3 regions of the Staphylococcus sp. 11262D007BW genome follow, and region 2 is predicted to be linked to each of the others. Evidence: a T-box and tRNA genes for the amino acid it is inferred to sense, from the RefSeq annotation. Region 2 holds a T-box; the other regions hold tRNA genes.
What was found. The T-box of region 2 lies ahead of ACEE93_RS05280 (valine--tRNA ligase). A T-box ahead of a tRNA ligase gene usually reads a tRNA of that ligase, here a tRNA-Val.

Region 1 (10,166 bases), 990 kb from region 2:
ACGCCATCACCCATTAACGGGCTCTGACTACTTGTAAGCACACGGTTTCAAGTTCTCTTTCACTCCCCTTCCGGGGTACTTTTCACCTTTCCCTCACGGTACTGGTTCACTATCGGTCACTAGAGAGTATTTAGCCTTGGGAGATGGTCCTCCCAGATTCCGACGGAATTTCACGTGCTCCGTCGTACTCAGGATCCACTCAAGAGAGAATCAGCTTTCGACTACAGGATTGTTACCTTCTTTGATTAACCTTTCCAGGTTATTCGTCTAACTCATTCTTTTGTAACTCCATAAGAGTGTCCTACAACCCCAACAAGCAAGCTTGTTGGTTTGGGCTCTTCCCGTTTCGCTCGCCGCTACTCAGGGAATCGATTTTTCTTTCTCTTCCTCCGGGTACTAAGATGTTTCAGTTCTCCGGGTCTACCTTCTCATGTGCTATGAATTCACACATGGATAACACGACATGACTCGTGCTGGGTTTCCCCATTCGGAAATCTCTGGATCACAGCTTACTTACAGCTCCCCAAAGCATATCGTCGTTAGTAACGTCCTTCTTCGGCTTCTAGTGCCAAGGCATTCACCGTGCGCCCTTAATAACTTAATCTAGACGTTCTGATAAACGCTTGCATTCTGTTTCATTATTTCACAATCACTCAGTTACTTACGCGTAGTAAGCGCCTTCGTTCTTGTTCATGATTCATAGACTGACAAACGTTTTCATTCACGTCTGTCACTTCTATTACAGAACACTCGTTACCATCACCAGTTATTAATTATGCGAGTCGTTTTTCAACGACTAGCGATAATTGTTTGTTTCAAGCGTTCGCTTGTAACTCGGTTTTTGCTTGGTAAAATCTATACTTACTTATCTAGTTTTCAATGTACAATTAATTTAAATGGTGGGCCTAAGTGGACTCGAACCACCGACCTCACGCTTATCAGGCGTGCGCTCTAACCAGCTGAGCTATAGGCCCATTATAAATGTTCGAATGAACATTCAAAACTGAATACAATATGTCACGTTAATCCGCTTATCACCTGAAGGTGATATTCCGTATATATCCTTAGAAAGGAGGTGATCCAGCCGCACCTTCCGATACGGCTACCTTGTTACGACTTCACCCCAATCATTTGTCCCACCTTCGACGGCTAGCTCCAAATGGTTACTCCACCGGCTTCGGGTGTTACAAACTCTCGTGGTGTGACGGGCGGTGTGTACAAGACCCGGGAACGTATTCACCGTAGCATGCTGATCTACGATTACTAGCGATTCCAGCTTCATGTAGTCGAGTTGCAGACTACAATCCGAACTGAGAACAACTTTATGGGATTTGCTTGACCTCGCGGTTTCGCTGCCCTTTGTATTGTCCATTGTAGCACGTGTGTAGCCCAAATCATAAGGGGCATGATGATTTGACGTCATCCCCACCTTCCTCCGGTTTGTCACCGGCAGTCAACCTAGAGTGCCCAACTTAATGATGGCAACTAAGTTTAAGGGTTGCGCTCGTTGCGGGACTTAACCCAACATCTCACGACACGAGCTGACGACAACCATGCACCACCTGTCACTTTGTCCTCCGAAGAGGAAAACTCTATCTCTAGAGTGATCAAAGGATGTCAAGAATTGGTAAGGTTCTTCGCGTTGCTTCGAATTAAACCACATGCTCCACCGCTTGTGCGGGTCCCCGTCAATTCCTTTGAGTTTCAGTCTTGCGACCGTACTCCCCAGGCGGAGTGCTTAATGCGTTAGCTGCAGCACTAAGGGGCGGAAACCCCCTAACACTTAGCACTCATCGTTTACGGCGTGGACTACCAGGGTATCTAATCCTGTTTGATCCCCACGCTTTCGCACATCAGCGTCAGTTGCAGACCAGAAAGCCGCCTTCGCCACTGGTGTTCCTCCATATCTCTGCGCATTTCACCGCTACACATGGAATTCCACTTTCCTCTTCTGCACTCAAGTTTTCCAGTTTCCAATGACCCTCCACGGTTGAGCCGTGGGCTTTCACATCAGACTTAAAAAACCGCCTACGCGCGCTTTACGCCCAATAATTCCGGATAACGCTTGCCACCTACGTATTACCGCGGCTGCTGGCACGTAGTTAGCCGTGGCTTTCTGGTTAGGTACCGTCAAGAAGTGCACAGTTACTTACACATTTGTTCTTCCCTAACAACAGAGCTTTACGATCCGAAGACCTTCATCACTCACGCGGCGTTGCTCCGTCAGACTTTCGTCCATTGCGGAAGATTCCCTACTGCTGCCTCCCGTAGGAGTCTGGACCGTGTCTCAGTTCCAGTGTGACCGATCACCCTCTCAGGTCGGCTACGCATCGTTGCCTTGGTAAGCCGTTACCTTACCAACTAGCTAATGCGGCGCGGGTCCATCTATAAGTGACAGCAAGACCGTCTTTCACTGTAGAACCATGCGGTTCAACATGTTATCCGGCATTAGCCCCGGTTTCCCGGAGTTATTCCAGTCTTATAGGTAGGTTACCCACGTGTTACTCACCCGTCCGCCGCTAACGTCAAAGGAGCAAGCTCCTCGTCAGTTCGCTCGACTTGCATGTATTAGGCACGCCGCCAGCGTTCATCCTGAGCCAGGATCAAACTCTCCATATTAGAGTAAGCTTGATTTAGCTCATTGATTGATTAAGTCAATCATACTTTAGTGTTTCAACACTATTTTTATCGGAATTAACGTTGACATATTGTCATTCAGTTTTCAATGTTCATGTCTTTCTTTTTTTTGACTCGACAAGAACTAATTATACTTTCTTGTTTATTAGAAGTCAATACTTTTATGTTTTTTTTTCTTTAATTTTTCCAAGAAAAAAATGACCTTATGGTCATAATAAAAGTTTACCTGGCGCCGTCCTACTCTTGCGGAACGTCAGTCCGACTACCATCGGCGCTAAAGAGCTTAACTTCTGTGTTCGGCATGGGAACAGGTGTGACCTCTTTGCCATTGGCACCAGATAAACTTGAATGTATTATACATTCAAAACTAGATAGTAAGTAGATTTTCAAGCAATCGCCTGAGTTATTAAAATTGATTAAGTCTTCGATCGATTAGTATTCGTCAGCTCCACGTATCGCTACGCTTCCACCTCGAACCTATTAACCTCATCATCTTTGAGGGATCTTATAACCGAAGTTGGGAAATCTCATCTCGAGGGGGGCTTCATGCTTAGATGCTTTCAGCACTTATCCCGTCCATACATAGCTACCCAGCTATGCCGTTGGCACGACAACTGGTACACCAGAGGTATGTCCATCCCGGTCCTCTCGTACTAAGGACAGCTCCTCTCAAATTTCCTACGCCCACGACGGATAGGGACCGAACTGTCTCACGACGTTCTGAACCCAGCTCGCGTACCGCTTTAATGGGCGAACAGCCCAACCCTTGGGACCGACTACAGCCCCAGGATGCGATGAGCCGACATCGAGGTGCCAAACCTCCCCGTCGATGTGAACTCTTGGGGGAGATAAGCCTGTTATCCCCGGGGTAGCTTTTATCCGTTGAGCGATGGCCCTTCCATGCGGAACCACCGGATCACTAAGTCCGTCTTTCGACCCTGCTCGACTTGTAGGTCTCGCAGTCAAGCTCCCTTATGCCTTTACACTCTTTGAATGATTTCCAACCATTCTGAGGGAACCTTTGAGCGCCTCCGTTACACTTTAGGAGGCGACCGCCCCAGTCAAACTGCCCGCCTGACACTGTCTTCCAGCACGATCAGTGCTGCGAGTTAGAAATCCAATACAATTAGGGTAGTATCCCACCAATGCCTCCACGTAAGCTAGCGCTCACGCTTCTAAGGCTCCTACCTATCCTGTACAAACTGTACCGAATTTCAATATCAGGCTACAGTAAAGCTCCACGGGGTCTTTCCGTCCTGTCGCGGGTAACCGGCATCTTCACCGGTACTATGATTTCACCGAGTCTCTCGTTGAGACAGTGCCCAAATCGTTACGCCTTTCGTGCGGGTCGGAACTTACCCGACAAGGAATTTCGCTACCTTAGGACCGTTATAGTTACGGCCGCCGTTTACTGGGGCTTCGATTCGTGGCTTCGCAGAAGCTAACCACTCCTCTTAACCTTCCAGCACCGGGCAGGCGTCAGCCCCTATACATCACCTTACGGTTTAGCAGAGACCTGTGTTTTTGATAAACAGTCGCTTGGGCCTATTCACTGCGGCTCTTCGGAGCGTGAACCCCAAAGAGCACCCCTTCTCCCGAAGTTACGGGGTCATTTTGCCGAGTTCCTTAACGAGAGTTCGCTCGCTCACCTTAGAATTCTCATCTTGACTACCTGTGTCGGTTTGCGGTACGGGCACCAAATATCTAGCTAGAGGCTTTTCTCGGCAGTGTGAAATCAACGACTCGAGGAAACAATTTCCTCTCCCCATCACAGCCTGACCTTACGAGTGCCGGATTTGCCTAACACTCAGTCTCACTGCTTGGACGTGCACTCCAACAGCACGCTTCGCCTATCCTACTGCGTCCCCCCATCGCTTAAAACGATTGTTGGTGGTACAGGAATATCAACCTGTTATCCATCGCCTACGCCTATCGGCCTCAGTTTAGGACCCGACTAACCCAGAGCGGACGAGCCTTCCTCTGGAAACCTTAGTCAATCGGTGGACGGGATTCTCACCCGTCTTTCGCTACTCACACCGGCATTCTCACTTCTAAGCGCTCCACATGTCCTTGCGATCATGCTTCACCGCCCTTAGAACGCTCTCCTACCATTGTCCAAAGGACAATCCACAGCTTCGGTAATATGTTTAGCCCCGGTACATTTTCGGCGCAGTGTCACTCGACTAGTGAGCTATTACGCACTCTTTAAATGATGGCTGCTTCTAAGCCAACATCCTAGTTGTCTGGGCAACGCCACATCCTTTTCCACTTAACATATATTTTGGGACCTTAGCTGGTGGTCTGGGCTGTTTCCCTTTCGAACATGGATCTTATCACCCACGTTCTGACTCCCAAGTTAAATTATTTGGCATTCGGAGTTTGTCTGAATTCGGTAACCCGAGAGGGGCCCCTCGTCCAAACAGTGCTCTACCTCCAATAATCATCACTTGAGGCTAGCCCTAAAGCTATTTCGGAGAGAACCAGCTATCTCCAAGTTCGATTGGAATTTCTCCGCTACCCTCAGTTCATCCGCTCACTTTTCAACGTAAGTCGGTTCGGTCCTCCATTCAGTGTTACCTGAACTTCAACCTGACCAAGGGTAGATCACCTGGTTTCGGGTCTACGACCAAATACTCATTCGCCCTATTCAGACTCGCTTTCGCTACGGCTCCACATTTCCTGCTTAACCTTGCATCAGATCGTAACTCGCCGGTTCATTCTACAAAAGGCACGCCATCACCCATTAACGGGCTCTGACTACTTGTAAGCACACGGTTTCAAGTTCTCTTTCACTCCCCTTCCGGGGTACTTTTCACCTTTCCCTCACGGTACTGGTTCACTATCGGTCACTAGAGAGTATTTAGCCTTGGGAGATGGTCCTCCCAGATTCCGACGGAATTTCACGTGCTCCGTCGTACTCAGGATCCACTCAAGAGAGAATCAGCTTTCGACTACAGGATTGTTACCTTCTTTGATTAACCTTTCCAGGTTATTCGTCTAACTCATTCTTTTGTAACTCCATAAGAGTGTCCTACAACCCCAACAAGCAAGCTTGTTGGTTTGGGCTCTTCCCGTTTCGCTCGCCGCTACTCAGGGAATCGATTTTTCTTTCTCTTCCTCCGGGTACTAAGATGTTTCAGTTCTCCGGGTCTACCTTCTCATGTGCTATGAATTCACACATGGATAACACGACATGACTCGTGCTGGGTTTCCCCATTCGGAAATCTCTGGATCACAGCTTACTTACAGCTCCCCAAAGCATATCGTCGTTAGTAACGTCCTTCTTCGGCTTCTAGTGCCAAGGCATTCACCGTGCGCCCTTAATAACTTAATCTAGACGTTCTGATAAACGCTTGCATTCTATCAATGCCAAACGTTACCATCACCAGTTATTAATTATGTGAGTCGTTTTTCAACGACTAGCGATAATTGTTTGTTTCAAGCGTTCGCTTGTAACTCGGTTTTTGCTTGGTAAAATCTATACTTACTTATCTAGTTTTCAATGTACAATCATGAATCCTCATTAATATGAACATTCAAAACTGAATACAATATGTCACGTTAATCCGCTTATCACCTGAAGGTGATATTCCGTATATATCCTTAGAAAGGAGGTGATCCAGCCGCACCTTCCGATACGGCTACCTTGTTACGACTTCACCCCAATCATTTGTCCCACCTTCGACGGCTAGCTCCAAATGGTTACTCCACCGGCTTCGGGTGTTACAAACTCTCGTGGTGTGACGGGCGGTGTGTACAAGACCCGGGAACGTATTCACCGTAGCATGCTGATCTACGATTACTAGCGATTCCAGCTTCATGTAGTCGAGTTGCAGACTACAATCCGAACTGAGAACAACTTTATGGGATTTGCTTGACCTCGCGGTTTCGCTGCCCTTTGTATTGTCCATTGTAGCACGTGTGTAGCCCAAATCATAAGGGGCATGATGATTTGACGTCATCCCCACCTTCCTCCGGTTTGTCACCGGCAGTCAACCTAGAGTGCCCAACTTAATGATGGCAACTAAGTTTAAGGGTTGCGCTCGTTGCGGGACTTAACCCAACATCTCACGACACGAGCTGACGACAACCATGCACCACCTGTCACTTTGTCCTCCGAAGAGGAAAACTCTATCTCTAGAGTGATCAAAGGATGTCAAGAATTGGTAAGGTTCTTCGCGTTGCTTCGAATTAAACCACATGCTCCACCGCTTGTGCGGGTCCCCGTCAATTCCTTTGAGTTTCAGTCTTGCGACCGTACTCCCCAGGCGGAGTGCTTAATGCGTTAGCTGCAGCACTAAGGGGCGGAAACCCCCTAACACTTAGCACTCATCGTTTACGGCGTGGACTACCAGGGTATCTAATCCTGTTTGATCCCCACGCTTTCGCACATCAGCGTCAGTTGCAGACCAGAAAGCCGCCTTCGCCACTGGTGTTCCTCCATATCTCTGCGCATTTCACCGCTACACATGGAATTCCACTTTCCTCTTCTGCACTCAAGTTTTCCAGTTTCCAATGACCCTCCACGGTTGAGCCGTGGGCTTTCACATCAGACTTAAAAAACCGCCTACGCGCGCTTTACGCCCAATAATTCCGGATAACGCTTGCCACCTACGTATTACCGCGGCTGCTGGCACGTAGTTAGCCGTGGCTTTCTGGTTAGGTACCGTCAAGAAGTGCACAGTTACTTACACATTTGTTCTTCCCTAACAACAGAGCTTTACGATCCGAAGACCTTCATCACTCACGCGGCGTTGCTCCGTCAGACTTTCGTCCATTGCGGAAGATTCCCTACTGCTGCCTCCCGTAGGAGTCTGGACCGTGTCTCAGTTCCAGTGTGGCCGATCACCCTCTCAGGTCGGCTACGCATCGTTGCCTTGGTAAGCCGTTACCTTACCAACTAGCTAATGCGGCGCGGGTCCATCTATAAGTGACAGCAAGACCGTCTTTCACTGTAGAACCATGCGGTTCAACATGTTATCCGGCATTAGCCCCGGTTTCCCGGAGTTATTCCAGTCTTATAGGTAGGTTACCCACGTGTTACTCACCCGTCCGCCGCTAACGTCAAAGGAGCAAGCTCCTCGTCAGTTCGCTCGACTTGCATGTATTAGGCACGCCGCCAGCGTTCATCCTGAGCCAGGATCAAACTCTCCATATTAGAGTAAGCTTGATTTAGCTCATTGATTGATTAAGTCAATCATACTTTAGTGTTTCAACACTATTTTATCGGAATTAACGTTGACATATTGTCATTCAGTTTTCAATGTTCATCTTAAAATTAAAATGGTGGAGACTAGCGGGATCGAACCGCTGACCTCCTGCGTGCAAAGCAGGCGCTCTCCCAGCTGAGCTAAGCCCCCATTTTTCAAGAGTCGGGAAGACAGGATTCGAACCTGCGACCCCTTGGTCCCAAACCAAGTGCTCTACCAAGCTGAGCTACTTCCCGATATTTGATTGAACGCGCCCGATAGGAGTCGAACCCATAGCCTTTTGATCCGTAGTCAAACGCTCTATCCAGTTGAGCTACGGGCGCATATTAGTAAAGATGGTGCCGAGGACCGGAATCGAACCGGTACGGTGATCTCTCACCGCAGGATTTTAAGTCCTGTGCGTCTGCCAGTTCCGCCACCCCGGCATAATGGAGCAGAAGACGGGATTCGAACCCGCGACCCCGACCTTGGCAAGGTCGTATTCTACCGCTGAACTACTTCTGCATATTATAATGGACGATGGTGAGCCATAGAGGATTCGAACCTCTGACCCTCTGATTAAAAGTCAGATGCTCTACCAACTGAGCTAATGGCTCAAAGATGGTGCCGGCCAGAGGGCTTGAACCCCCAACCTACTGATTACAAGTCAGTTGCTCTACCAGTTGAGCTAGGCCGGCGAATGGTGGAGAATGACGGGTTCGAACCGCCGACCCTCTGCTTGTAAGGCAGATGCTCTCCCAGCTGAGCTAATTCTCCATTCGTTTGTATTTAAGTATTTTTTTCAGTTACCTTTTTATATTACTATGTATTTCAAAGGTTTGCAATAGTCAATTTTACACTATGTCGTTTCGTTCGCTTTGTTATATTTCCTATCAAAGTGACGACCTTTTATATATTACATGATACCTGAAATAAAGTCAACTACTTTTTAAAACTTTTTTAAGACTGTAGTATTCATATCGCATCTCTGCGCTTTGTGTACTTGAACTATTGTAAATCTTTTCCCTGTAAATAGCAAGCCTTTTTTTACATTAAATTTAATTTTTTTATTTGCGCTTAAAATACCTTAATCATCTACATAGAGATACCCAATGTTTTACGCATAGTATTAAGTGCTTCTTCAATACTTAAAAGTTAGCAACTAGCCACATCTTCATAAATTTCTTGCTTATTTAATCTGGTTATATCACTCATAAGGCAATCTAACGCTGGAAACTCGAAATTCACCTGAAACATCTATCAAAAAGAGTTCAAGTTGATAGTACTTCACTGTACTACATTACTTGAACTCTAATAATTTAAATCTCAATTTAGATCTCGGATTATTTTTGTCTCATATATGGGAATAATAAGACGTCACGAATAGATGGTGAATTCGTTAATAGCATGACAAGACGGTCAATACCAATACCTAATCCTCCTGTTGGTGGCATACCATATTCTAATGCTTCTAAGAAATCTTCATCCATTTCATGCGCTTCATCGTTACCTTGTTCCTTCTCAACTAATTGCGCTTCGAAACGTTCACGTTGATCAATTGGGTCATTTAACTCTGTGAATGCATTCGCATGTTCACGACCTACGATGAATAACTCAAAACGGTCCGTAAAACGTGGGTCATCAGGATTTTTCTTAGCTAATGGTGAAATTTCAATTGGATGACCATAAATGAATGTAGGTTGAATTAATGTCTCTTCAACTTTTTGTTCGAAAAATTCATTTAAAATATGGCCATATTTCATATTAGCGTCTACTTCAATACCGTGTTGTTTAGCTAATTCATGTGCTTCTTCATCTGATTGTACCTCAAAGAAGTCAACGCCTGTTGCTTCCTTAACAGCATCTACCATATGAAGTCTTCTCCATTTAGGTTCTAAATTAATTGTATCTTCACCGTATTGAATAGTAGTTGTACCTAATACTTCACGTGAAATATGCGCAACTAGAGACTCTGTTAAGTCCATAATATCTTTATAGTCTGCATAAGCTTCGTATAATTCAATCATCGTAAATTCTGGGTTATGGCGTGTTGACACACCTTCGTTACGGAAAACACGGCCAATTTCATATACTTTTTCTAATCCACCGACGATTAATCGTTTTAAATGGAGTTCGATGGCAATACGCATATATAATGTGGCATCTAAAGCATTATGATGCGTAACGAATGGACGAGCAGCTGCTCCCCCAGCAATTTGATGCATCATAGGTGTTTCAACTTCTAAATAACCTTTACTATTAAGGTATTTACGCATTTCTTGTAAAATACGGCTACGGTTGATAAATGTTTCCGTACTTTCATCGTTTGTAATAAGGTCT
Region 2 (10,166 bases):
ACAGGTACAATATTTAATGAACTGTTTAAACGCGCAATTACATTTAGTAAAAAACATCATCATGAATCAGATATCGCTGATAATGCGATTAGTGTATCTTATGCTGCGGTAGAATTAGCGAAAAAAATGTATGGTAAATTGCATAAAAAACGTGGTCTTGTTATTGGTGCTGGCGATATGGGCGAACGTTCCATTCTCAATTTAAAAGGTGCTGGATTAACGGATATTACTGTGATTAATCGCACTTTTTCTAAAGCACAAAATTTAGCAGAGACGCATGGTATTAAAGCTAAACCGTTCGATGCATTAGCTGATGAATTAATCGGAGCAGATGTAGTCATCAGCTCAACAAGCTCAGATGAATTTGTCATTACAAAAACGATGCTTGAAATGTGTGATGATTTATCACGTGCATCTCAAAAGATTTTAATTGATATAGCAGTGCCAAGAGATATTGAACCAATTGATACAAAAGAGACGCATTTATTTATATATGACGTGGATGATTTAAAAGGACTTGTAGATGCGAATCTTCGCGAAAGAGAAAAAGTAGCTGAATGGATCGCTTCTAAAATCCCAGCAGAAATTGATAAGCATAATGAATGGGTTCAAATGCTTGGTGTTGTACCTGTTATTCGAGCTTTGCGTGAAAAAGCGTTAGGTATTCAACAAGAAACAATGGAAAGTGTGGATCGAAAGTTACCACATTTGAGTGAAAGAGAGCGTAAAGTGATCTCTAAACATACAAAAAGTATTATCAATCAAATGTTAAAAGATCCGATTAAAATGGCTAAAGAGATTAGTAATGATAAGGATTCACAAGCTAAATTAGATCTATTTCAAGATATTTTTAATCTTGAAGCAGAAACAGATTATAAATCAAAAGCCGTTGAAAATAAACGACTTATCTTAAAACAAAAATTATTGCGATTTGAAGGTTAATAGTTGGTGATGCTGTGAAAGAAGCATTTTTAATTCATTTTCATGAAATAGTTTTATTAGTTTATTTAATTTGTATCGTGGCATTTATATTAGATTTATTTCAAAAAAATAGACGATTACAAGCCATTGGGTTTAATACCCTTTGGATTGTCTGGTTAGGGCAAACAATCTCTCTGACGATTTTTATCTTGTGGAGAGGTTATTTGCCTTTAACATCGATTGTGGAAAGCATGCTTACGTTAACTTGGTTAATCTTAACCATTAGCTTTATCCTAGCTTCCCTTAAACAATCTGATTTTATGGTTGTGTTCTTAAATATTTTGGGATTTATTTTTATGGCTATTAATACATTTCATCCTTATCAATTTCAGTTAGATGTATCGCGTATAACAGTAGTCAATGAATTACTGGTATTTCATATTTCACTCGCATTGATAAGTTATGTTATTTTTGCTGTAGCTTTTGTCAATTCCATTTTATATTTAATTCAACATCATAATTTAAAAGAAAAGAAATTCACTCAAAACTTTTTTAGAATTAGTAGTTTGAGTACCTTAGAAAAGCTTGTATTTTATAGTATGGTACTTGGTAATTTGCTATTATTTGCGAGCTTAATTTTAGGTATTCAATGGAGTTTAATGACAGTCGGTGCAAACATCTTCACTGACATAAAAGTGATTTCATCACTACTTATTTTTCTATGTTATACCATATATATTTTATGTAGATTGACCAATCGATTTAAGCACATTTCTCTAATGTATAGTAATATTGTGCTTTTTTTAAGTTGTATGATTAACTTAGTATTGATTACACAAATGTCTTCGTTTCATCAATGGACAGGTGTTTAAGTAAAAAGGAGGAATTGAATCAATGCGTAAACTTGTGGTAGGGTCAAGACGTAGTAAGTTAGCCATGACCCAAACAAAACAGTTTATAGAACGTTTAAAGGCAATTGATCCTTCATTAGACATTGAAATTAAAGAAATTGTGACTAAAGGAGATCAAATTGTAGACCGCCAGCTATCTAAAGTGGGTGGCAAAGGTTTATTCGTTAAAGAAATTCAAAACGAACTATTTAATCATGACATCGATATGGCAGTGCACTCGCTAAAAGATGTACCAAGTGTATTACCTGACGGATTAACTTTAGGATGTATACCAGACCGTGAAAATCCTTTCGATGCATATATAGCAAAAAATCATACACCAATCGATCAATTACCTAAAGGAAGCATCATCGGTACAAGTTCGTTACGTAGAGGTGCTCAAATTTTAGCGAAGTATCCAGATTTAGACATTAAATGGATACGCGGTAATATTGATACACGATTAAAAAAATTACAAGAAGAAAACTATGATGCGATTTTACTTGCTGCTGCTGGCTTAAGACGTATGGGGTGGTCTGATGATTTAGTAACCACTTATCTTGATGAAACGATGTTAATTCCGGCTATAGGACAAGGTGCGCTCGGTATTGAATGTAGAGAAGACGATCAGGAATTATTAGATCTGCTTCAAAAAGTACACAATGAAGATGTTGCCAAGTGTGTTACTGCTGAACGTACATTCCTTAAAGAAATGGATGGCAGTTGCCAAGTGCCTATTGGTGGCTATGCTCAAATGACAGACGAGGGTGCTATTCAATTTACTGGTTTAGTGATGTCTCCAGATGGACAGTCACGATTTGAACATACTGAAGTTGGTAATAATAGTGTTGAAGTAGGTCGAAAAGTTAGCGATGAACTAAAATCTCAAGGAGCTTATGATATTATTCAATCTTTAAACGAAAGTGAATGAGGTGCTCAATATGAAGCCAATTGTAGTGATGACTCAAACACATAGATACGAAAATGATAACGTAGACATTATTCATCTACCTTTTATTGCTACTGAAGCAATGTCATTTGACCAACGTATCTTAGAAACACACTATGATTGGCTTATTTTTTCATCTAAGAATGCGGTTAAACATTTTTTACCACATTTGAAAAGATTGAATTATGATAAAGTAGCGGTAATAGGACAAAAAACCGCAGAATATTGTCATGCACATGGTATAAATATTCACTTTCAACCTCAGGATTTTTCTCAAGAAGGGTTTTTAAACGATTTTACAGGTGCCAATAAAGCATCTATACTTATTCCATCAAGCGAGTCAGCGCGGCCTTTATTACATCAAACCCTTAGACAACGTGGTTATCAAGTATGTAAAATTGACTTATATCATACAGTGCCGATTGACGATAATATTCAAAAAGTATTGAAAATGTTACATGACAATACGATTGATGCAATGACGTTTGCAAGTTCATCGGCGGCTACTGCTTTTTTAGAGAAGCTGTCAAAAAAAGAAGATTCACGAGCTTTTGAGGCTACACTTTATGCAATAGGTAAACAAACACAACATACGATTGAATCTTATGGTTATCACAGTGAGCGACCTGAAATTCAAACACTTGATGCTTTAATAGATAAAATATTAGAAACGAGGGAATAGCAAATGAATTTTGATAGACATAGACGATTACGTTCATCGAATACAATGCGTAGTATGGTACGTGAAACACATTTAAGAAAAGAAGACTTAATCTATCCTATTTTTGTTGTAGAACGAGATGATGTATATGAAGAAATTAAATCGTTACCTGGAATATACCAAATCAGTTTAAACCTTTTACACAAAGAAATTAAAGCAGCCTATGATTTAGGTATTCGCGCCATTATGTTCTTTGGTATTCCTAATGAAAAGGATGATTGTGGTACAGGTGCGTTTATTGATGATGGTGTCATTCAACAAGCCATTGGTATCGCTAAATCAATGTATGATGATTTACTTATTTTAGCGGATACATGTTTATGTGAATATACAGATCATGGTCATTGTGGATTGATCAATGAGACGACTCATGATGTTGATAATGATGAAACGTTACCATTACTTGTTAAAACAGCAATTTCTCAAGTTAAAGCTGGGGCAGATATTATTGCACCAAGTAACATGATGGATGGATTTGTTAGTGAAATCCGTAAAGGTTTGGATGAAGCGGGTTATCATCATATTCCAATTATGAGTTATGGTATCAAATATGCGTCAAGTTTCTTTGGACCATTCCGTGATGCTGCTGAATCTACACCTTCTTTTGGCGATCGAAAAACGTATCAAATGGATCCAGCTAATCGTTTAGAAGCGATGCGTGAACTCGAAAGTGACCTTAAAGAAGGTGCTGATATGATGATTGTTAAACCTGCTTTAAGTTACTTAGATATCATTCGAGATGTCCGCAATCATACAAATGTTCCAGTTGTCGCTTATAATGTGAGCGGGGAATATAGTATGACTAAAGCAGCAGCGCTTAATGGATGGATTGACGAAGAAAAAGTAGTCATGGAACAAATGATTTCAATGAAGCGTGCAGGTGCTGATATGATCATCACTTATTTCGCAAAAGATTTATGCCGTTACATTGATCAACAATAATGTTTAGGAGGATTTATGATATGCGTTACGATAATTCGATTAAAGCATTTGAAAAAGCTAATAAAATGATGCCAGGGGGCGTAAACAGTCCTGTTCGGGCATTTAAATCAGTAGATACTCCTGCCATTTTTATGGATCATGGTGAAGGAAGTCATATTTTTGATATCGATGGTAATGAATATATTGATTATGTATTAAGTTGGGGACCCTTAATTTTAGGTCATAAAGATCCGAAAGTGATTGAAGCTGTTCATCAATCTGTAGATAAAGGTACGAGCTTTGGTGCTTCTACTATTGAAGAAAATAAGTTAGCAGAACTTGTCATTGATCGTGTTCCTTCAATTGAAAAAGTCAGAATGGTTTCTTCAGGTACTGAAGCAACGTTAGACACATTGAGACTTGCAAGAGGCTATACAGGCAAAAATAAAATCATAAAATTTGAAGGTAACTACCACGGCCATAGCGATTCTTTACTGATCAAAGCTGGTTCAGGTGTGGCAACGTTAGGATTACCTGACTCTCCAGGCGTTCCTGAAGGCACTGCTAAAAATACCATTACTGTCCCATATAACGATTTAGATGCAGTTAAATATGCGTTCGAACAATTCGGTGATGATATTGCGGCTGTGATTGTAGAACCAGTATCAGGTAACATGGGCGTTGTGCCGCCAGTTGGTGAGTTCTTACAAGGTTTACGTGACATTACGACATCTTATGATTCATTGTTAATTTTTGATGAAGTCATGACTGGTTTCCGTGTGGGTTATCACTGTGCACAAGGTTATTTCAATGTGACACCAGACTTAACATGCTTAGGTAAAGTCATCGGTGGCGGTTTACCGGTTGGTGCTTTCGGTGGAAGAAAAGAGATTATGGATCATATCGCACCAAGTGGCTCAATCTATCAAGCTGGTACACTTTCTGGTAATCCGTTAGCAATGACAAGTGGTTATATGACACTTAGTCAACTTACTCCGGAAAGTTATGATTACTTTAATGAGTTAGGTGACATGTTAGAAGAAGGACTAACTGAAGTATTTAATAAACATCAAGTACCATTAACGATTAACCGTGCCGGCTCAATGATTGGCTTTTTCTTAAATGAAGGTCCGGTAACAAACTTTAAAGAAGCGAATCAATCTGATTTAGAATTATTTAGTGACATGTACCGAGAACTTGCTGAAGAAGGTATTTTCTTACCACCTTCACAATTTGAAGGCATGTTCTTATCTACAAAACATACACATGAAGATATTCAAACAACAATTAAGGCATTTGACAAAGCGTTATCAAGAATTGTTAATCACTAATTTTAAGATAAAATATTAAAAATGGTATAAAGTGTGTAATGAATCGAGCGAGATGCTGAATTTGAATTTCAAATTTTGTAGCTTGCTCGATTTTATTAAGTCATTAGATTAAGATGAGAAAGTTAAAACGAATTTGTATAGAAAGTAGTTTTTGGAGAACTACGCATCAATCATTTAAGAAGTGGAGGGGTGGGGTTTGACGAAGCATCTTGTTCGAAATAATTTTATTGTATTTATACTTTCTCTAGTTATAGGTTTCATCCTTTACGGGTTTAACATAATGTTACCGTGGATGTTCGGACCAATCATAGCGAGTTTGATTGTCGTTAAAGTATTCAAATTAGAAGTCAGATGGCCTTCATTATTGAGTGATTTAGGGTTAATTATGTTAGGTGTTCAAATCGGTAGTGCCTTTACAAAACCAGTGATTGAAGATATTAAAAATGATTGGCTTTCTATTATATTAGTCAGTGTATTATTGTTACTATTAGCACTTATCGTGTCTATAGGCTTTCGTAAAATTGCAAAAGTAAATTCTGAAACTGCCATATTAGCAGTTATACCAGGGGCACTTAGTCAAATGATGGTCATGGCAGAAGAAAATAAAAAGGCTGATATCTTAGTCGTTAGCTTGACCCAAACGTCGCGTATTATATTTGTAGTGATATTAGTGCCTATTATTTCATACTTTTTTAAAAGTGAATCCAATAGTTCTATGACAAATGAGTCCGGTATCGCAATGACAGATGTATTGCAACCATGGCATATTATGATACTTATTATTGGTATTGTAGTTGTTTATTATTTAATGAAATGGATTCATTTTCCCACTAAAATGTTATTAGCTCCAATCGTTGTGCTTATTATATGGAATTTATCGACTGGGTTATCATTTACAGTGGATGAACCTATTATAGCCGTTGCTCAACTGATTTATATGATACGTGTTGGGCTTCAAATTGCGCATTTAACAGATCGTTTAAAAGGGCGACTTGCCTTCGCAATCGCTTATCAAAATGTGCTGCTTATATTAAGTGCTTTAGTGATGGTCGCAATAATAAGTTTTATTACGCATGATCCAATAAATGATTTATTTTTAGGAGCGGCCCCAGGAGGTATGAGCCAAATTGTGCTTATCGCGCTTGATACAGGTGCAGATGTTGCTATGATTTCAAGTTATCATATCTTTCGAGTCTTTTTTATATTATTTTTAATTGCGCCTTTAATTAATATTTACCTAAAATACCGTTTAAAAGTATCAAGAGGAAAAGAGAATGATAAATAAAAGTATAAAATGAAAATGAGTTGAGGTAGTGAATTTTAATTCATATTGACTTAATGCTCATTTAAGTATACTATTAAAGAGAAGTTAATAGTTATTTTGGGAGGAGTAGGCTTAACGCTTTTTCAAGAGAGTGTATGGTTGGTGAAAATACACAAAAGCTTAAGGTGAATGTAGCCCAGTTCGAACTCTAACTGAAACGAGTAAGTTAGAGCGTGAAAAGAGCGTTAATCTTTTGAGTGCAATAGTTAATCGTTTAATTATTGAATATAGGTGGTACCACGGAGCATCCGTCCTATTTGTTTAGGATAGATGTTCTTTTCTATTTCATGGAGGGATATTAATGGAAATGAATTCAAAATATAACCCGCAAGAAGTTGAAGCGGGTCGTTATCAACATTGGCTAGATCAAGATTTATTTAAGCCAAGTGATGATACTAATAAAGAGACATATACGATTGTAATTCCACCCCCAAATGTAACAGGTAAATTACATTTAGGTCATGCATGGGATACAACATTACAAGATATTTTAACGCGAATGAAGCGTATGCAAGGTTACGACACACTTTATCTACCAGGTATGGACCATGCGGGTATTGCAACACAAGCAAAAGTAGAAGCTAAAATGCGAGAAGAAGGCATTTCCCGTCATGATATTGGTCGTGAAAAGTTTTTAGAAAAAGCTTGGGAATGGAAAGAAGAATATGCTGATTTCATTCGTCAACAGTGGGCGAAGTTAGGTTTAGGGTTAGATTATAGTAGAGAACGTTTTACACTTGATAAAGGGTTAAGTAAAGCAGTTAAAAAAGTATTTGTTGATATGTATCATAAAGGCCTTATTTATCGTGGGGAACGTATCATTAACTGGGATCCTGCAGCCCGCACAGCACTTTCTGACATTGAGGTTATTCACGAAGATGTAAATGGTAAGTTTTACCACTTTAAATATCCTTATGTCGATGGAGAAGGTTACATTGAAATAGCAACAACACGACCAGAAACAATGTTAGGTGACACAGCGATTGTCGTTAACCCAAATGATGAGCGTTACAAAGATGTGATTGGCAAAAAAGTACGCTTACCGCTTGTAGGTCGTGAGTTACCAATTTTAGCAGATGAATATGTCGATGAAGCATTTGGTAGTGGTGCGATGAAAGTAACGCCTGCACATGACCCAAATGATTTTGAAATTGGAAATCGTCATGAACTTGAACGTATTGTTGTGATGAATGAATCAGGTCAAATGAATGAAAAAGCCGGACAATATGAAGGTATGGACCGCTTCGAATGTCGAAAACAATTAGTGAAAGACCTTGAGGCTGAAGGCTTAGTAATCAAAATAGAAGATCATGTTCATTCAGTAGGTCATTCTGAGCGTAGTGGTGCAGTAGTTGAACCTTATTTATCTACGCAATGGTTCGTTAAAATGAAACCTCTTGCTGAACAAGCGTTGAAGAACCAAGATACAGAAGGACGCGTTAATTTTGTCCCAGATCGTTTCGAAAAAACATTCAACCGTTGGATGGAAGAAATTCGTGATTGGACGATTTCTCGTCAATTATGGTGGGGTCATCAAATTCCAGCTTGGTATCATAATGAAACTGGTGAAATGTATGTCGGCGAAGAAGCACCTGAAGATATTGACAATTGGACACAAGATGAAGATGTGCTCGATACATGGTTTTCAAGTGCGCTGTGGCCTTTTTCAACATTAGGATGGCCAGATACTGAGTCTGAGGATTATAAACGTTATTACCCTACAAATGTGCTTGTGACAGGCTATGATATCATCTTTTTCTGGGTAGCACGTATGATATTCCAAGGTTTAGAATTTACGGATCAAAGACCTTTCAATGATGTGTTATTACATGGATTAGTTCGTGCCGAAGATGGACGCAAAATGAGTAAATCATTAGGTAACGGTGTTGATCCAATGGATGTCATTGATCAATATGGTGCTGATAGCTTACGTTACTTCTTAGCAACAGGCTCTTCACCAGGTCATGATTTACGTTATTCAACAGAAAAAGTAGAATCTGTTTGGAACTTTATTAATAAAATTTGGAACGCGGCACGTTTCAGCTTAATGAACATCGGTGAGCATTTCCAATATGAAGATATTGATTTATCAGGCAATCTTTCTGTAGCAGATAAATGGATTTTAACACGATTAAATGAAACAATTGATACTGTCACTAAATTAAGCGATAAATACGAATTTGGTGAAGTGGGACGCGCATTATATAATTTCATTTGGGACGAATTCTGTGACTGGTATATTGAAATGAGTAAAATCCCAATGAACGGAGACGATGAGCGTCAAAAGAATGTTACAAGATCTGTGCTTAGTTATACATTAGATCGTATTATGCGTTTATTGCATCCATTTATGCCGTTTGTAACAGAACATATTTGGCAAAATCTACCACATAAAGGTGCTTCAATTGTGACAAGTGAGTGGCCAACCGTAAATACAGAGTTAATGTTCGAAGATAGCAAAGTCATTATGGAACAATTAGTGGAAATCATTAAAGCGGTACGTCAATCACGTCTTGAAGTTAACACACCATTATCAAAATCAATTCCTATTAAAATTCAAGCTAAAGATCAAGACATTAAATCATTGCTTGAACTGAATAAAGATTACTTAGAACGTTTTTGTAATCCTAGTGAATTAGTGATTGATTTAGATATTGATATTCCTGAAAAAGCAATGACATCTGTGGTCGCTGCCGGAAAAGTCATCTTACCATTAGAAGGGCTCATCGATATGGATAAAGAAATTGAGCGATTAGAAAAAGAATTAACGAAATGGGAAAAAGAGTTGGATCGTGTTAACAAAAAGTTAGCTAACGAAAACTTTGTTAATAAAGCCCCTGAAAAAATCATCAACGAAGAAAGAGAAAAACAAACAAAATATCAAGAAAAATACGATGGGGTTAAAGCAAGAATAGAACAATTACAATCTTAGGAGTCTTAATTATGAATTATCTTGATAGTTTATATTGGATACACGAAAGGACTAAATTTGGTGTTAAACCAGGCGTTAAGAGAATGGAATGGATGTTATCAAAATTGGATCATCCAGAACAAAAAATTAACGTGATACATGTGGGCGGTACAAATGGAAAAGGCTCAACAGTAGCGT
Region 3 (10,166 bases), 390 kb from region 2:
ACGTGGATGTGATTTATCTTGGTTATGTGCTAAAACATATCCGCCATATCGACCGAGTTTAAATGCAAGTTCAGGTGTCAGTTCTTCGTTGGCAACACCTCTTACACCATCAGTACCAAAGTATTTACCCATAATTCATTCTCCTTTAACTTAATGTAATATTTGCTTCTACTTTATTTGGTTCCATTTTTTCAACCTTATCCGGTATGTCTAATTGAACATCACGTGTTGTATTAGAAGAGACGTTGTTCAAATCGACCACACCATTAACCTTATCAATTTTTGCTAAATCATCTCGATTACCGTACAACTTAACAGTGTCATTTTTTAAATTAATATCTGAGACATCTTGTTTGTTTTGAGGTTCACCACTCGTTTTCAAGTCAACCTTCACTGTTTTTGAATAAGGTTTTAATTTTATATTTAACTTCACTTTAGACGGTTCCACTTGAACGTCTAACTTATTCATGTTTTTATCAAAGACTGCTACATTTGCATTGCCTGTGATATCATCTGACAATTGAAAATCATCACTAAAGCTTGCCTTTGCATAGGCAATACGATCAAGCTGTTCTTTTCCACCAATCACTTTAACTGTTTGAGGTGAAACGATAGCTTTATCTACTGCTTGATCTGACGCTAATGCATTTTGACTTATATTCGGCTCGACAGTGACTTCTTTTGTTTTCTTTTCTTCTATAGATAAAGTGGTGTCTTTAGGATATACCCGATAATTGATATCTTTATTTAATCCATTAACTTGAAATTCAATTGTACGTTCACCTGGATTAACATCAGCTACATCTAAAACAACTTTAAAGTCCTCTGCTTTTTGAGCTTGTATCACTTTAGACTGTGGACCACTCAGCTCAACATCTACATTGCCGGGTGCACCAGAGACATAGAGGTCATCATTTTTATTAATCACTTCGACAGGTACATTCTTAATTGTTTTTGTACCATCACTCGAAATATTCTCGGTACTAAATGTTTTTCCAAATACATTATTAACTGATAAAAATAATAGCAAAGCCAAAATAAATGAGAAAAAACGTAATCCCCATTTAGATTCAAACATTTAATTCACACCCTTCCTTGAGAGATGTGTACCAAACCAATGTTCTGTTAATAATTCCTCAAATACATCTGAACTAATATCTTTCCGTAACTTGCCATCGAAAGTCACACTCACAGATCCAGTTTCTTCAGAGACTACAACTGTGAACGCATCAGAAACCTCCGAAATACCAACGGCAGCTCGATGACGCGTCCCTAAACTTTTAGCAATTTTAGGACTGTCTGATAAAGGAAGATAACTAGCTGCTGTAGCAATTTTATCGCCTTGTATAATCATAGCACCATCATGTAATGGTGTATTAGGGATAAAAACGTTCGTTAATAATTCTTGCGAAATTTCTGAATGCAAAGGAATTCCAGTCTCAATATAATCTTGTAAACCTGTTTCTTTTTCAAATACGATTAAAGCACCAATACGGCGTTTAGCCATATATTGTACTGCCTTAGAAACAGATTCAACAAGTTTCGGAACCTCTACTGAAGACGTCATAGAGTAACGTTTGAACAAACTCCCTCTCCCAAGTTGTTCTAACGCACGACGTATCTCCGGTTGAAATATCACAATAATTGCTAAAAATCCCCACTGCATCACTAAATCAAATAACTTTGATGTTGTCGTTAACTGTAAATATTCACTAATCGCTTTACCTACTAAAATAAACAGAATACCTTTTAAAAGTTGAATTGCTTTAGTCCCTTTAAAAACTGTTATTAGTAAATAAATAACATACCAAACAATTAATAAATCTAGAATACCAGTTATGACCTCAAGTGTACTTAAATTTTGAAAGAGGTTTGAAATTCCCATAGCATCTCCTCCGGTAATCTATTCCCATAAGCTTTATTATATCAAGCAATAGTGGTCCTTGTCATATATGACTTGAAATATTTTTAAAGTTAATCGATAAGATCGACCATATTTTTTCACTATAACAAGTTAACAGTATCTCGTCACAATATGTATGACAAATCTATAATTATATAATAAAAAACCTTATCCCAAACTGAGATAAGGTAAAAGATGAGCCATAGAGGATTCGAACCTCTGACCCTCTGATTAAAAGTCAGATGCTCTACCAACTGAGCTAATGGCTCAAAATGGCTGGGCTAGCTGGATTCGAACCAGCGCGTGACGGAGTCAAAGTCCGTTGCCTTACCGCTTGGCTATAGCCCAATGATGATGGTGGAGGGGGGCAGATTCGAACTGCCGAACCCGAAGGAGCGGATTTACAGTCCGCCGCGTTTAGCCACTTCGCTACCCCTCCGATATGTTCATTTAATTAATAAATGGTGGAGAATGACGGGTTCGAACCGCCGACCCTCTGCTTGTAAGGCAGATGCTCTCCCAGCTGAGCTAATTCTCCATATAATGACTCCTACGGGACTCGAACCCGTGTTACCGCCGTGAAAGGGCGGTGTCTTAACCGCTTGACCAAGGAGCCATGGCTCCACAGGTAGGATTCGAACCTACGACCGATCGGTTAACAGCCGATAGCTCTACCACTGAGCTACTGTGGATTAATAATATTACCTGGCGCCGTCCTACTCTTGCGGAACGTCAGTCCGACTACCATCGGCGCTAAAGAGCTTAACTTCTGTGTTCGGCATGGGAACAGGTGTGACCTCTTTGCCATTGGCACCAGATAAACTTGAATGTATTATACATTCAAAACTAGATAGTAAGTAGATTTTTCAAGCAATCGCCTGAGTTATTAAAATTGATTAAGTCTTCGATCGATTAGTATTCGTCAGCTCCACGTATCGCTACGCTTCCACCTCGAACCTATTAACCTCATCATCTTTGAGGGATCTTATAACCGAAGTTGGGAAATCTCATCTCGAGGGGGGCTTCATGCTTAGATGCTTTCAGCACTTATCCCGTCCATACATAGCTACCCAGCTATGCCGTTGGCACGACAACTGGTACACCAGAGGTATGTCCATCCCGGTCCTCTCGTACTAAGGACAGCTCCTCTCAAATTTCCTACGCCCACGACGGATAGGGACCGAACTGTCTCACGACGTTCTGAACCCAGCTCGCGTACCGCTTTAATGGGCGAACAGCCCAACCCTTGGGACCGACTACAGCCCCAGGATGCGATGAGCCGACATCGAGGTGCCAAACCTCCCCGTCGATGTGAACTCTTGGGGGAGATAAGCCTGTTATCCCCGGGGTAGCTTTTATCCGTTGAGCGATGGCCCTTCCATGCGGAACCACCGGATCACTAAGTCCGTCTTTCGACCCTGCTCGACTTGTAGGTCTCGCAGTCAAGCTCCCTTATGCCTTTACACTCTTTGAATGATTTCCAACCATTCTGAGGGAACCTTTGAGCGCCTCCGTTACACTTTAGGAGGCGACCGCCCCAGTCAAACTGCCCGCCTGACACTGTCTTCCAGCACGATCAGTGCTGCGAGTTAGAAATCCAATACAATTAGGGTAGTATCCCACCAATGCCTCCACGTAAGCTAGCGCTCACGCTTCTAAGGCTCCTACCTATCCTGTACAAACTGTACCGAATTTCAATATCAGGCTACAGTAAAGCTCCACGGGGTCTTTCCGTCCTGTCGCGGGTAACCGGCATCTTCACCGGTACTATGATTTCACCGAGTCTCTCGTTGAGACAGTGCCCAAATCGTTACGCCTTTCGTGCGGGTCGGAACTTACCCGACAAGGAATTTCGCTACCTTAGGACCGTTATAGTTACGGCCGCCGTTTACTGGGGCTTCGATTCGTGGCTTCGCAGAAGCTAACCACTCCTCTTAACCTTCCAGCACCGGGCAGGCGTCAGCCCCTATACATCACCTTACGGTTTAGCAGAGACCTGTGTTTTTGATAAACAGTCGCTTGGGCCTATTCACTGCGGCTCTTCGGAGCGTGAACCCCAAAGAGCACCCCTTCTCCCGAAGTTACGGGGTCATTTTGCCGAGTTCCTTAACGAGAGTTCGCTCGCTCACCTTAGAATTCTCATCTTGACTACCTGTGTCGGTTTGCGGTACGGGCACCAAATATCTAGCTAGAGGCTTTTCTCGGCAGTGTGAAATCAACGACTCGAGGAAACAATTTCCTCTCCCCATCACAGCCTGACCTTATGAGTGCCGGATTTGCCTAACACTCAGTCTCACTGCTTGGACGTGCACTCCAACAGCACGCTTCGCCTATCCTACTGCGTCCCCCCATCGCTTAAAACGATTGTTGGTGGTACAGGAATATCAACCTGTTATCCATCGCCTACGCCTATCGGCCTCAGCTTAGGACCCGACTAACCCAGAGCGGACGAGCCTTCCTCTGGAAACCTTAGTCAATCGGTGGACGGGATTCTCACCCGTCTTTCGCTACTCACACCGGCATTCTCACTTCTAAGCGCTCCACATGTCCTTGCGATCATGCTTCACCGCCCTTAGAACGCTCTCCTACCATTGTCCAAAGGACAATCCACAGCTTCGGTAATATGTTTAGCCCCGGTACATTTTCGGCGCAGTGTCACTCGACTAGTGAGCTATTACGCACTCTTTAAATGATGGCTGCTTCTAAGCCAACATCCTAGTTGTCTAGGCAACGCCACATCCTTTTCCACTTAACATATATTTTGGGACCTTAGCTGGTGGTCTGGGCTGTTTCCCTTTCGAACATGGATCTTATCACCCACGTTCTGACTCCCAAGTTAAATTATTTGGCATTCGGAGTTTGTCTGAATTCGGTAACCCGAGAGGGGCCCCTCGTCCAAACAGTGCTCTACCTCCAATAATCATCACTTGAGGCTAGCCCTAAAGCTATTTCGGAGAGAACCAGCTATCTCCAAGTTCGATTGGAATTTCTCCGCTACCCTCAGTTCATCCGCTCACTTTTCAACGTAAGTCGGTTCGGTCCTCCATTCAGTGTTACCTGAACTTCAACCTGACCAAGGGTAGATCACCTGGTTTCGGGTCTACGACCAAATACTCATTCGCCCTATTCAGACTCGCTTTCGCTACGGCTCCACATTTCCTGCTTAACCTTGCATCAGATCGTAACTCGCCGGTTCATTCTACAAAAGGCACGCCATCACCCATTAACGGGCTCTGACTACTTGTAAGCACACGGTTTCAAGTTCTCTTTCACTCCCCTTCCGGGGTACTTTTCACCTTTCCCTCACGGTACTGGTTCACTATCGGTCACTAGAGAGTATTTAGCCTTAGGAGATGGTCCTCCCAGATTCCGACGGAATTTCACGTGCTCCGTCGTACTCAGGATCCACTCAAGAGAGAATCAGCTTTCGACTACAGGATTGTTACCTTCTTTGATTAACCTTTCCAGGTTATTCGTCTAACTCATTCTTTTGTAACTCCATAAGAGTGTCCTACAACCCCAACAAGCAAGCTTGTTGGTTTGGGCTCTTCCCGTTTCGCTCGCCGCTACTCAGGGAATCGATTTTTCTTTCTCTTCCTCCGGGTACTAAGATGTTTCAGTTCTCCGGGTCTACCTTCTCATGTGCTATGAATTCACACATAGATAACACGACATGACTCGTGCTGGGTTTCCCCATTCGGAAATCTCTGGATCACAGCTTACTTACAGCTCCCCAAAGCATATCGTCGTTAGTAACGTCCTTCTTCGGGTTCTAGTGCCAAGGCATTCACCGTGCGCCCTTAATAACTTAATCTAAGATGTGTTGATAAGCGTTCGCATTCTATCTCATTTCTTTCTTCACTTGCTCATTTACAATAAGTAAACTTCACTTCGCTCATCAAGAAATTCGCTGACTGACAAACGCTTTCAATCACCTCTTGGGGTTAAAAACATTCATCTATCAATGCCAAACGTTATCATCACCAGTTATTAATTATGTGAGTCGTTTTTCAACGACTAGCGATAATTGTTTGTTTCAAGCGTTCGCTTGTAACTCGGTTTTTGCTTGGTAAAATCTATACTTACTTATCTAGTTTTCAATGTACAATCATGAATCCTCATTAATATGAGCATTCAAAACTGAATACAATATGTCACGTTAATCCGTTTATCACCTGAAGGTGATATTCCGTATATATCCTTAGAAAGGAGGTGATCCAGCCGCACCTTCCGATACGGCTACCTTGTTACGACTTCACCCCAATCATTTGTCCCACCTTCGACGGCTAGCTCCAAATGGTTACTCCACCGGCTTCGGGTGTTACAAACTCTCGTGGTGTGACGGGCGGTGTGTACAAGACCCGGGAACGTATTCACCGTAGCATGCTGATCTACGATTACTAGCGATTCCAGCTTCATGTAGTCGAGTTGCAGACTACAATCCGAACTGAGAACAACTTTATGGGATTTGCTTGACCTCGCGGTTTCGCTGCCCTTTGTATTGTCCATTGTAGCACGTGTGTAGCCCAAATCATAAGGGGCATGATGATTTGACGTCATCCCCACCTTCCTCCGGTTTGTCACCGGCAGTCAACCTAGAGTGCCCAACTTAATGATGGCAACTAAGTTTAAGGGTTGCGCTCGTTGCGGGACTTAACCCAACATCTCACGACACGAGCTGACGACAACCATGCACCACCTGTCACTTTGTCCTCCGAAGAGGAAAACTCTATCTCTAGAGCGATCAAAGGATGTCAAGATTTGGTAAGGTTCTTCGCGTTGCTTCGAATTAAACCACATGCTCCACCGCTTGTGCGGGTCCCCGTCAATTCCTTTGAGTTTCAGTCTTGCGACCGTACTCCCCAGGCGGAGTGCTTAATGCGTTAGCTGCAGCACTAAGGGGCGGAAACCCCCTAACACTTAGCACTCATCGTTTACGGCGTGGACTACCAGGGTATCTAATCCTGTTTGATCCCCACGCTTTCGCACATCAGCGTCAGTTGCAGACCAGAAAGCCGCCTTCGCCACTGGTGTTCCTCCATATCTCTGCGCATTTCACCGCTACACATGGAATTCCACTTTCCTCTTCTGCACTCAAGTTTTCCAGTTTCCAATGACCCTCCACGGTTGAGCCGTGGGCTTTCACATCAGACTTAAAAAACCGCCTACGCGCGCTTTACGCCCAATAATTCCGGATAACGCTTGCCACCTACGTATTACCGCGGCTGCTGGCACGTAGTTAGCCGTGGCTTTCTGGTTAGGTACCGTCAAGAAGTGCACAGTTACTTACACATTTGTTCTTCCCTAACAACAGAGCTTTACGATCCGAAGACCTTCATCACTCACGCGGCGTTGCTCCGTCAGACTTTCGTCCATTGCGGAAGATTCCCTACTGCTGCCTCCCGTAGGAGTCTGGACCGTGTCTCAGTTCCAGTGTGGCCGATCACCCTCTCAGGTCGGCTACGCATCGTTGCCTTGGTAAGCCGTTACCTTACCAACTAGCTAATGCGGCGCGGGTCCATCTATAAGTGACAGCAAGGCCGTCTTTCACTGTAGAACCATGCGGTTCAACATGTTATCCGGCATTAGCCCCGGTTTCCCGGAGTTATTCCAGTCTTATAGGTAGGTTACCCACGTGTTACTCACCCGTCCGCCGCTAACGTCAAAGGAGCAAGCTCCTCGTCAGTTCGCTCGACTTGCATGTATTAGGCACGCCGCCAGCGTTCATCCTGAGCCAGGATCAAACTCTCCATATTAGAGTAAGCTTGATTTAGCTCGTTGATTGATTAAGTCAATCACACTTTAGTGTTTCAACACTATTTTATCGGAATTAACGTTGACATATTGTCATTCAGTTTTCAATGTTCATGTTTCGACTTGATTTACTTTAACATATCGTTAATATCTTTACAAGTCATTAACAATACTTTTATTATTTTAATGCTTTCTTTAAAACTTTTCAACAGTTAATTTTACACTATTGTGTGTGTTTGTTTTAAAGTATACCGCTTCATTTCAGCGACTTTTATATCATATCAATTTACTGTTTTTCTGTCAACAATAAATTTAATTATTTTTTATGTGGCAAGTACTTCCTCTCGCTCACAAGAAATTATTCTACATAACTACACGAGAAAATGCAACCCCCTTTTTTAATTTTTTGTAGCTCAATTAAAATAAAGAGGATACTTGATGAAATATACTCAAAAATAAAAGCAAGACGTCATTGCAACTGAATCTTTTCAGGTAGGCAATTAAGGGAACCGAAGTGTAATTACTAAAATCAATCCACTTATCGGTTCCCTTTTATAATTTAAAACATCGCTACCTTTTCAGTAATAACATCTTGCTTTTCAAACTATACGCTTACTTTGTTTTATCGATAATTTTTTGTGCCATTGATTGGTATATTTTTCCAATTTCATCTTCTGGTTGGTAAATAGACGGTGAAAAGTCAGTTGGTTGCCATGTTGGTTGACCTAATGGTAATTGACCTAATAAATCAACTTGTAATTCATCAGCTAATTTTTGACCGCCACCTTGACCAAATACATATTCTTTATTACCAGTTTCTTTACTTTCAAAGTAAGACATATTTTCAATAACACCTAAAATAGAATGCTCTGTGTGCTTAGCCATTGCACCTGCTCTTGCAGCAACAAATGCGGCTGTTGGGTGAGGTGTTGTTACAATGACTTCTTTACTTGAAGGAAGCATTGTATGCACGTCTAATGCGACATCTCCAGTACCTGGTGGTAGGTCTAAAACAAGATAGTCTAAGTCTCCCCACTTCACATCTGTAAAGAAGTTTGTCAGCATTTTTCCTAACATTGGTCCTCTCCATATTACCGGTGCATTTTCTTCCACGAAAAAGGCCATAGACATTACTTTAACACCATGGCGTTCCACAGGTACTACTGTTTTTCCTTCAATGCCAGGTTTTTTATCAATGCCCATCATATCTGGCACACTGAAACCATAAATGTCAGCGTCAATTAAACCTACACGTTTACCTTCTCTAGCTAAAGATACAGCTAAGTTAACGGCTACTGTTGATTTACCAACGCCACCTTTACCAGAAGCAATGGCGATAAATTCTAAGTCGTTATCTCCTGATAAATAAGACTCAATCGTTTGTTGTTCTTGTTGTTGCTGACCGCCAAATTTTTCAACTTGTTCTTGTGGTAATTCTTCAAAGCGAATACCTACTGTTTTAGCGCCATTTTCTTTTAACTTTTCAACAATTGCCATTTGTGTATCTAATTGTGTTTGGCCACCTAATTTCGCAATAGCCACCTTAACACTGACATGTTCTTTTTCTTCTTTTATTGAAATATTGACAATCCCATTAGTTTCTTTTAATGGAACGTTTAAAATCGGATCATTTATTTCCCCAACTAGCTGTTCAACTTGATCAACTGTTAACACTTACGACATCTCCTTTAATACACATTTATTACTAGTTTATCAAAATTGCGCATACTTGCATAAGATAAAATCCTAATTTCTATTGAGTTTATTGTTATTTTCTACATTAAGGCCTATTTCATCATATGACAATTAATGCGCTTTAGATTGATTTTTTTCTTTTTTCTTCAAAAACCATTAACTGACACCGCTTCAAATACTACAAAAAAGGCCAGGACTTTAAGCTTACCGCTTGTCCTGACCTTTAAATCTATTTCTAAGACCTAATTCATTTTTCTTACATGTTTACGTGTAGCATCTTTTTTGCGTTCATTAATAAAGAAACTAATGATAAGCCCAATGAATAAGAAACCAGATGTTACCCCAAATGCAAGGTTAACACCAGATGCCATAGCTTCACGAGCAATTAAATTTGGTGCAACGGTTGCATCTGGTTGATAAATAGATGCACCTAAAGACATCAATGTCACAAGAATAGCAGTACCCATTGAACCAGAAATAGTACGTAATGTGTTCATAATCGCCGTACCATGTGAAACAAGGTCATTAGATAATGAGTTTATACCTGCTGTATTTAATGGCATCATTAATAAAGAGATAGAGAATAGGCGAATTGTGAATACAATGATGACATATAAATATGAGGTATGAGCTGTTAGTATTGTCATCATTAATGTTGAAATTAATAAGATAATAAATCCTGGTATCACTAACACTTTAGCACCGACTTTATCATATAAACGGCCAGTGACAACGGACATAATGCCGTTGATAAGGGCACCAGGTAACACAACTAACCCTGATAAAAAGGCAGATAGACCTAATGAACTTTGAA

Region 1: it encodes a tRNA-Val, which carries the amino acid that the T-box ahead of ACEE93_RS05280 (valine--tRNA ligase) is inferred to sense. The anticodon was not compared.
Region 3: it encodes a tRNA-Val, which carries the amino acid that the T-box ahead of ACEE93_RS05280 (valine--tRNA ligase) is inferred to sense. The anticodon was not compared.

The regions. Positions count from the first base shown of each region.
Region 1 covers NZ_JBPWPJ010000001.1:88,965-99,130, reverse strand. Annotated here, with positions in the region: rRNA gene ACEE93_RS00515 (23S ribosomal RNA) at 1-604, opposite strand, end outside; tRNA gene ACEE93_RS00510 (tRNA-Ile) at 898-974, opposite strand; rRNA gene ACEE93_RS00505 (16S ribosomal RNA) at 1,069-2,619, opposite strand; rRNA gene rrf (5S ribosomal RNA) at 2,862-2,976, opposite strand; rRNA gene ACEE93_RS00495 (23S ribosomal RNA) at 3,050-5,971, opposite strand; rRNA gene ACEE93_RS00490 (16S ribosomal RNA) at 6,245-7,795, opposite strand; tRNA gene ACEE93_RS00485 (tRNA-Ala) at 7,922-7,997, opposite strand; tRNA gene ACEE93_RS00480 (tRNA-Pro) at 8,010-8,083, opposite strand; tRNA gene ACEE93_RS00475 (tRNA-Arg) at 8,097-8,170, opposite strand; tRNA gene ACEE93_RS00470 (tRNA-Leu) at 8,184-8,272, opposite strand; tRNA gene ACEE93_RS00465 (tRNA-Gly) at 8,277-8,351, opposite strand; tRNA gene ACEE93_RS00460 (tRNA-Lys) at 8,368-8,443, opposite strand; tRNA gene ACEE93_RS00455 (tRNA-Thr) at 8,449-8,524, opposite strand; tRNA gene ACEE93_RS00450 (tRNA-Val) at 8,528-8,603, opposite strand; gene lysS (lysine--tRNA ligase) at 9,170-10,166, opposite strand, start outside.
Region 2 covers NZ_JBPWPJ010000001.1:1,078,734-1,088,899, reverse strand. Annotated here, with positions in the region: gene hemA (glutamyl-tRNA reductase) at 1-942, shown strand, start outside; gene ccsA (cytochrome c biogenesis protein CcsA) at 957-1,793, shown strand; gene hemC (hydroxymethylbilane synthase) at 1,816-2,742, shown strand; gene ACEE93_RS05300 (uroporphyrinogen-III synthase) at 2,753-3,442, shown strand; gene hemB (porphobilinogen synthase) at 3,446-4,423, shown strand; gene hemL (glutamate-1-semialdehyde 2,1-aminomutase) at 4,444-5,733, shown strand; gene ACEE93_RS05285 (AbrB family transcriptional regulator) at 5,930-7,018, shown strand; T-box leader at 7,108-7,316, shown strand; gene ACEE93_RS05280 (valine--tRNA ligase) at 7,359-9,989, shown strand; gene ACEE93_RS05275 (bifunctional folylpolyglutamate synthase/dihydrofolate synthase) at 10,001-10,166, shown strand, end outside.
Region 3 covers NZ_JBPWPJ010000001.1:1,465,610-1,475,775, forward strand. Annotated here, with positions in the region: gene glmM (phosphoglucosamine mutase) at 1-132, opposite strand, end outside; gene ACEE93_RS07275 (CdaR family protein) at 146-1,078, opposite strand; gene cdaA (diadenylate cyclase CdaA) at 1,079-1,885, opposite strand; tRNA gene ACEE93_RS07285 (tRNA-Lys) at 2,100-2,172, opposite strand; tRNA gene ACEE93_RS07290 (tRNA-Gln) at 2,177-2,251, opposite strand; tRNA gene ACEE93_RS07295 (tRNA-Tyr) at 2,259-2,342, opposite strand; tRNA gene ACEE93_RS07300 (tRNA-Val) at 2,366-2,441, opposite strand; tRNA gene ACEE93_RS07305 (tRNA-Glu) at 2,448-2,519, opposite strand; tRNA gene ACEE93_RS07310 (tRNA-Asn) at 2,521-2,595, opposite strand; rRNA gene rrf (5S ribosomal RNA) at 2,607-2,721, opposite strand; rRNA gene ACEE93_RS07320 (23S ribosomal RNA) at 2,796-5,717, opposite strand; rRNA gene ACEE93_RS07325 (16S ribosomal RNA) at 6,109-7,659, opposite strand; gene ACEE93_RS07330 (Mrp/NBP35 family ATP-binding protein) at 8,270-9,331, opposite strand; gene ACEE93_RS07335 (MDR family MFS transporter) at 9,595-10,166, opposite strand, start outside.